DNA from 2 places in the 'Nostoc azollae' 0708 genome. Region 1 is predicted to be linked to the other one. Evidence: riboswitches for the same ligand, from Rfam matches in the RefSeq annotation. Region 1 holds a riboswitch; the other holds the start of a gene.

Region 1 (4,220 bases):
TGAAGATGATCACATTGAATTAATCAATGGAGAACTGATAGAAATGGTAGCAAAAGGTAGAGCGCATGAAACTTGTTTAAGAAAATTATTAAAGGAACTTGCACAACTCATAGGGAATACAGTAACTTTACAATCTCAATCTCCCATTACCATACCACCAAAAAGCTAATCAGAACCAGATTTTTCCATAGTTAAAACTCGAGATGATGATTATTGGTCATCTCACCCTTAAGGCTCAGATATCTTGTTAGTTATAGAAGTCGCACACTCTTGTATTAAATATGATCAATAAATAAAAATACCACCTTTGTGTAAAAGCAGTAATCTTTGATCATTGGATCTTTAACTTATTAGATAAGTACTGAGAATGCTACAGTGAACTTTATCAAAGTTACCCTGTTGATTTCGGATATGCAATCAAACGAATTGTGTTACCGAATCAGATTATATCTTTACATACTTTCCTGATTTATAGCTTGATTCAAGTAGGGTTTCTCCTGTAATCTAACAGATTAGATCCCCAACTTTTTGAAGCAGTCAGGAATATGGGAAAATAATATCTAGAATTAACCAACTGCAAAACCTGTATATTGTCTCACCAAAGGTTCATGGAAAGCTAAAACAATTATTCTCTTGGTACTTCTAATTTAACTAATTCATCTGCTATACCAATTTCAGTTCCATCATGTTGTATCCAGATTTTGCCAACAGATAATGGCAGAGAATTTAAAAGTTTTGGACAATTTGTTGATATGGTTGTCAAAGAAGGTAAAATTATCAGACAAAATCAGGATTTTTTTTTTACCATTAGACAAACTACCTGCCTGAATTTGTTTTAATAAAACCATTTGATTGAATTAAATGGCTTATGATAAACGCATTTTGCAGTTTTTTCATATTTAGAGAAAATGAACTATTGCCATTAATACAAAAGATAAAATACCAAAATGCACAAACTTCTCACCTTCAATAGAGAGAAACTCCTGTGTCAAGCACTCACCCATCGTTCCTATGTCAACGAAAACCCAGGAGAAGGAGAACACAACGAACGCTTAGAATTTCTCGGTGATGCTATTCTAAACTTCATCAGTGGACAATATCTCTATCGTCGTTATCCCCAAAAAGGAGAAGACGAATTAACTCGTCGTCGTTCGGCCTTAGTAGAAGAAAAACAACTAGCAAAATTTGCAATTGAAGTAGGTTTAGACTTTAGAATGCGATTAGGGAAAGGCGCTATTAGAGATGGAGGTTTTCAAAACCCTAACTTACTCAGTAGTACCTTTGAAGCAGTGATTGGTGCTTATTATTTAGATAACAACTGTGAAGTTGAACCAATTCGCACCATTATAGAACCACTATTTGATTCCGTATCAGAAGATATTATAGAACCTCGCTCAAATGTAGATTCAAAAAATCGTTTTCAAGAATGGGTACAAAAAGAAATTGGTGCAAATCCTCCAAAATATGTAACAGAACAAATAGGGGGACCATCTCACGCACCAGAATTTATAGCTAGAGTATTAGTAGATGGTAAAGAATACGGAGAAGCGAAAGGAAAAAACAAGAAGGAAGCGGAAAAAGCTGCTGCTGAAGATGCAATAGCAAAGTTAAAAAACCAAGGATTGTTTTAAGACAATTAACGGCACACTCACAACCATGATTTAGAGTGTATCAGATGAAATAATGTGGTAGTCATTTTAAAGAAATTGGAATTCTTGAATTATGGTTATTTACTAACAAATTGAGCGTGTAGACAATGTATCTAAAAATTGTTTTTAGGTTTTTAGAATCATCATTATCAACAAATGATAGTTAATGATAAACTCATCGGAATTGAGGATTTACAAAATTTGCGGATATACAACATAGGGATATGCTATTATTCTGTTCGTCCTGATTATAATTATCCTTTATATCCCCTACACTTTCACAGGTACAATCCTAGCGTTCAATGTAACCTACAAATCAGTCAGCATTGTGCATTTTCACCAGGTAAAAAAGTTTGAATGCTGAAATTTATGACAAAAACTGGAAAAAGCAACTATTAAGCTGCATTCTACAACCAGAACCTGAAGATTTTTAAACTTGACTTTACCTCAAGCTAATGGAATAGTATTATTATCTATAGGAGTCCTATTTGAGTCTTGATAGCTTACGTGGCGTAGCCATACAAAATTCAGTACAAGTGAATCCTCTAAAACCCTTTTGCCTCTTGCCTTTTACCTTTTGCCTACCTACACAAGTAAATATGGCTTACGCCACGCTGCGCTATCAGTAATCAAGTCGGATTCCTATAGTGGGTAGCCTAATTCAAATTCATGAAAGCTGAATTTGAAGCGGAGGAACCAATGTTTGGGGCTAATCTTAATTGAGAGACACCTTCCAGTCTTAGCCCGTCAGCTAACTCCGTCGGCAATGGAAGGAACCTCCAAAACCTTGGCTGTAATACCAGTTGTTGTTGGGGTTTCCTTAATCAATTTTAGATTTTAGACGGATGATTTTGGATTTCCGATAAATCTAATAAAATCTAAAGTCAATAATCTCAAATTGTCATCCCTGCTTCTCATTGATGATTCGTTTCAAGGGAGAGAAGTTAAAGCTGTGAGAATTAAGCCATTCTTAGCAAGATTACAAAGTGCCATTGGTCGCTATGACCTAATGGAGCAAATGATACTAATACCTGATCCTCAAAAATGCGTTAGTGAAAAAGATTTGCAAGCAAAGTCCATCAATTTAGTTGTTGGCTATAATGCTTCACCTAATAGTCATACAGCCTTAGATATTGCTTTTTGTATTGCTCATCAAACCAATTTAGCTACGAATATTCAAGTTAATGTCAAGGCTGTATATGTATTAGAAGAACAACCAAGCAGTTATTCTGATCATAACTTAAGTATGCCCCAAAAGCAGCTTGCCGTAGAGTATCCAACTTGTGATGTACCCCAATCAAGAACACTGGTATTAACTCAATCAAAACCCCAGTTAATGACCACTTCAATACCAGATCAAGCAGATAAAATTCTTTGGCAAGCCAAAAACTTAGCCCAAGAATGGCAGAGTTATTTTAAATCTCATCTGCGGTTTGGCAACTTAGGTACTGAGTTGAAAAAAGTCGTGGAATTAGAAGCTGCTGATGTTCTGGTGTTAGGTTGTCAATCTAGCCATCATCCTTTGATTGATAGTTTAGGTAGTGATTTTCCTTGTGCTGTGTTGGGTATACCCAGTTGTCTTGATTAATCACGAAATAATTGCAGACATAGATTTTTAATCCCAATACACAAATAATAATACTTGTCGGTTAGGGGGGAAAGAGAATAAAAAACCTTTACCCTTTGACCATTCTCCAAACCAACTGACAAGTTTCAGATTCGCAAAGTGCTCCGTATTGCTTTCTAAGCCACATTCCGCACTTGAATAAGTAGCATAAATAAACTACATTTACAGGCACTTCAGAACTATAGTTTTTAAAAATCCAGTAGCCATGAAAATATAAATAAATTATGCACGTCAAAGTTCCAGCTTTCTTATTGTGTAAAAAAAGGTAGTTAGACAACAATCTTTAATTTGAATTTCTCAATCACTTATGAAAATACAAGACTATGCAATAGTGAACTAGAGATTTGAAAACTAAGAAAATAAATAATACTTTTGACAAGCTGTAGGTAGGAATTAGAAAATTCGACAAGGTTCCTCTGTTAAGTTCAGAATCCTATGAACTCCTTGTGTAATCAGAAAATGATTCCCTTGAAAACATACGCCAGTTGCTGCCTCTTTCCGAGGAGCTCCCCTAACAAGTCGGGGAACCAGCCCAACCCACTGTCGCTGAAATATTCAACGTACAGTAGGGGATTCTGTAGGTTTATTCAGTTGGTTTTTAACTGTAGCTTTTTGCATCTTTAACGAGATTCTTAATTGTTTTTGTCCCAGATTATAAACCAAAAGACACAATGCCATTAACATCATCATTGTCTCTACTCTTTCTGGATTCTTCACAAAAAGACTATCGGTGAAAAATAACGGGTCTTTGATAAATCTAAATCCTCTTTCTGTTGATTGCTGTTCTCTATATATTCTCAATATTTCTATGGTTTCTAATTCCCTTGTCTCTAAAATATTTGTTGCTAAAATAAATCGACCACAAGAGTTATGATGTTGGGTGATTAACTCCTGACTTTCTATTAGTTTACCTCTTACTTTATACAGTACTGTTTATGCTTTAT
Region 2 (4,220 bases), 2.1 Mb from region 1:
TGTGTCTACCTACTTAGTCGTGCAAAATAAACTGCATATTTAGGAGAGGGAACAGAAAAAAATACAGAGATTTCTGGTTTTAAGAAAATGTGCAATTAATTTTGCTCAGGTACTTATCTATAAATTCTCAGTTTATGAAGTGCTAACTTGTTAGAGTGATTCCGGACTTACGCAACTGGCATATCATTACAGTGCGTCAGATGCCGAAAATCTTCTGTTGATATTAAGCATCTGTTGATATTAAGCAATTTATTAGGTCTGACGCACCCTAGAAGAGAGTTGATTGTGACACTTGCGTAGTCCTATGATTAAGTCTTTAATTTGAGCCAAGCCCTCACTGAACCGCCCCCTAACCCCCAATTCTGGGAGGAGAGGAAAAGAATTTTCAAAGTCCCCCATAATTGGGGGATTTAGGGGGCGAAATAGGCTCAAACGAAGATAGATAGGACTTGTGTGTACACGGTAGCTGTAAATAGGGGGTGAGGGGATTAAATCTTCTTAAGCCGCAAGAATCTGAGTTTGGTTTTGATATTGTTCTGCTGCTTGCATCATCAGCCGCAGATAAAGCTGAGATAGTCGAGAACCCACACTATTCCAGCTAAAAGCAATTTCTACCCGTTCGCGTCCAGCTACACCTAACTCGTCACGCCAAGATGGATTAGCAAGTATGCGGTCAATAGCTGCTGCAAAAGCTACGTCGTTTTTGGGAGGGGCGAGTAAACCTGTAACCTCTGGTACAATTGTAAATTGCAACCCACGGACATCACTAGCAACAACGGGAGTCTGACTAGCCATTGCTTCAATAGCCACTAAACCAAAGGGTTCGTAGTGACTAGGAACAACGCAGACATCAGCAGCACTGTAATAGTAAGGGAGGACGCTATGATCTAGGCGACCGGGAAAGATGGTTATATCTTCCAGTCCTAGTTCTGCAACAATGGTGGTAATACGATCGCGTTCCATTCCATCAATGTAACCAGGACAACTACCACCACCAATTACCAGTTTCACCTTTCCCTCATCTCTAAACGTGGACTGGGCAACGGCTTTTACCAGAGTGTCAATTCCTTTACGCTGATCAAAACGCCCAACATAAAAAACCATTTTGGCATCAGGGGTAATTCCTAGCTTTTCCCTAGCCTCTAACCTGGGAAGTCCACCAAATTTCTGAAGATCAGTACCACAGGGAATCATTTCTGTCCGTCCGTTGTAAGAAACTAGTATTCGCAGATGCTTCTGTTCCTGGGGACTGGTAGCAACCACACAGTCTACTGTTTCCAAACAAGCTTGTTCCACTGCTAACCTTTGGATAGCAATCACGGGAATATGACCCACACTTCTGTATTTAACTGCCCCTAGAGAGTGGTAAGTATGCACTTGAATCAGTGGTTGACGTTTTTTCAGTTCCATACCCACCCAAGCAGATAACCAGTAGTTGGTATGCACTATGGGATAATATAATCCTTGCTGCTGTTGGAATTTTTGAAATTCCGCTAGAAATTCTGGTAGATAGTCAAACAAATGATCTCGCCCAATAAACTCTGCAGGCCCAGTGTTTAACCGAATGGTGCGACAGTTGGGATGATGGGGTACTATTGTTGTCTGTCTCGGACAACTGCGACGAGTGAACATATCCATTTGCCAACCCTGTTCAGCCAAAGCCATACCTACTTGATGCACATAAACATTCTGACCCCCAGCTTCCTCTTGACCAATTTTTGCAGATGGATCACCATCAACGGAAATAAGCGCAACCCGATTTTGTGTAGTCTGGAACATAGTTGAGTTTCTCCTCAAGGCAACTAATCCTGCCGCAGACGCTAGAATTGAACTTATAATTATTATTTCCTCAAAGGTCGAGGGCAGGTAAAACGAAGCGCAAAGTTACCAGCCAAGGATACTAACGAGAACAGGACATTACTTGTAATAATGTTGCTCGTTCAGTCTCCTCTCAATGCCGACGAAGTTAGCTGACGGGCTAGAACTGAGAGATGTTCTTCTTGTCTGGATTTTGGATTTCAAATTCCGAAATCTATAAAGATTAGCCCCAAATATGGTTCCTCCGCTTCCAGTTACCCTAATATATAGTTTAGGGATTGGCATTAGGCAGACTGATTAATTATCCTTGACAATATAACAGGTCATTTCCAAGGGGTTAAGGGGTGTATGGAAAAAAAATATGTCATTGATTATACATCCTATTAACCTAAAAACAACTTATAGGCGGTATTTTGGCTTTCATCCCAATAGTGATAACCCAAGGAATCAAGAAATATTTGCCATTCTTCCATTTCATGGGGTGGTACTTGCATTCCGACTACAATCCGCCCATAGTCTGCGCCGTTGTTGCGATAGTGAAATAAGCTAATATTCCAGTCGGGAGACATAGAACCGACAAATTTCATTAATGCACCAGGACGTTCAACAAATTCAAACCGATATAATAATTCATTTTGAGCAAGGGTAGAATGTCCACCGACCATGTGCCGCAGGTGCAATTTTGTTAATTCATCATCGGTTAAATCAATTGTTTTTAAACCACTAGCTTCAAATTTATCAACTATTTTAGCTGCGTCGGCGCGGTTTTCAATTTGCACTCCGACAAATATATGGGCTTCTTTATTGTCAGCAATGCGATAGTTAAATTCTGTTAAATTACGCTCGCCTAAACATTCACAAAACTGGCGCAAACTGCCTAGTTTTTCGGGAATATTCACAGCAAAAATGGCTTCTCGACGTTCCCCAAATTCTGCCCGTTCTGCCACGAAACGCAAGCGCTCAAAGTTCATGTTAGCACCGCAAGCCACGCCGATCAGGGTTTGTTCTTGGATTTGTTCTCGTTCCGCGTAGGCTTTAGCAGCTGCGATCGCTAATGCTCCAGCAGGTTCTAAAATAGAACGGGTATCTTCAAACACATCTTTTATCGCTGCACAGGTAGCATCCGTATCCACCAAAATAATTTCATCCACATATTGCTGACACAACCGGAAGGTTTCTTCCCCCACTTCCCGCACCGCTACCCCATCAGCAAATAAACCCACCTGAGACAACCGCACCCGATGACCCGCTTGAATAGATTGAGACATAGCATCAGCATCGACAGGTTCGACACCGATAATTTTGATTTCGGGACGCAACCGTTTCACATAAGCCGCAATCCCGGAAATTAAACCTCCACCTCCAATAGCCACAAATATTGCATGGATAGGTTGCTGATATTGTCGCAGTATTTCCATGCCGATTGTTCCCTGGCCAGCAATAACGTCAGGATCATCAAAGGGATGTATAAAGGTTAACCCTTTTTCTGCTTCCAATTGCCGGGCGTGGGCGTAAGCATCATCATAGTTATAGCCATGTAGTACAACTTCTCCTCCCCGTGTTTTGACTGCATTGATTTTTACCTGGGGCGTAATCATCGGCATAACGATGATTGCTTTTGTTCCCAAACGACCGGCAGCCAAGGCCACACCTTGGGCATGATTTCCAGCAGAAGCAGCAATCACACCTTGTTTCAGTAAATCTGGTGGTAAGTTGACCATTTTGTTATATGCACCCCGCAGCTTGAAGGAGAAGACAGACTGCATATCTTCCCGCTTCAGCAGCAGTTTGTTATTGATGCGGTTCGAGAGGTTGGGGGCATATTCCAGTGGTGTTTCCTGGGCTACATCATAGACGCGGGCAGTGAGGATTTGTACCAGGTAGTCGCAATACATGGGCTATAGATGCAATTTGGGGTTGGATGTTAATTTTACTCTAGTTGGGTAATTGGGGGGTGGGTTTTTGGGATGGGATGATGGCACTTGTATTAGCCCATATGTTAAAAGTATAATTAGCATCGTTTCAAAGCTATACTTACGTTTATATGATGAGCAATTTGTCCTACACACCCTATTCAGTTACTCAAATTATACTTTACGAGTAAATCACTCATAAATATCTATAATGATAAGTGTAAATCTAGTCTAAATAAAGGCACTGACCTACTGAGTGGATTACAATTTAGCAAACAAGCCAAGTTTCAGTTAAAAGTAATTAATAAAAAGTGTTTAAAAGGAGAATATATATTCTCGCCCTATCTAGAACTACTCCAATCTAAAGGAAGAGGTAAAGAAGCAAGAGTCTTAGCTATTCCAACTGTGCGTGATCGAATTTTTTTGTATGCACTCAAGGAAATTTTATCTCGAATATTTCCAGAATGCATTCCTCAGAAATTAGCTAAT

Evidence for each region. Region 1 has a riboswitch for cyclic di-AMP ahead of AAZO_RS21815 (universal stress protein). Riboswitches for the same ligand answer to the same signal wherever they lie in the genome.
Region 2: another riboswitch for cyclic di-AMP. It lies ahead of AAZO_RS06310 (glycosyltransferase); the one in region 1 lies ahead of AAZO_RS21815 (universal stress protein).

Annotation. Positions count from the first base shown of each region.
Region 1 is NC_014248.1:4,672,995-4,677,214, forward strand. It holds gene AAZO_RS44205 (Uma2 family endonuclease) at 1-169, shown strand, start outside; partial or broken gene AAZO_RS31850 (element excision factor XisI family protein) at 567-721, opposite strand; gene rnc (ribonuclease III) at 948-1,631, shown strand; cyclic di-AMP (ydaO/yuaA leader) riboswitch at 2,314-2,430, shown strand; gene AAZO_RS21815 (universal stress protein) at 2,548-3,237, shown strand; partial or broken gene AAZO_RS44210 (IS1634 family transposase) at 3,670-4,220, opposite strand, start outside.
Region 2 is NC_014248.1:1,386,305-1,390,524, forward strand. It holds gene AAZO_RS06310 (glycosyltransferase) at 499-1,779, opposite strand; cyclic di-AMP (ydaO/yuaA leader) riboswitch at 1,941-2,119, opposite strand; gene ilvA (threonine ammonia-lyase, biosynthetic) at 2,202-3,713, opposite strand.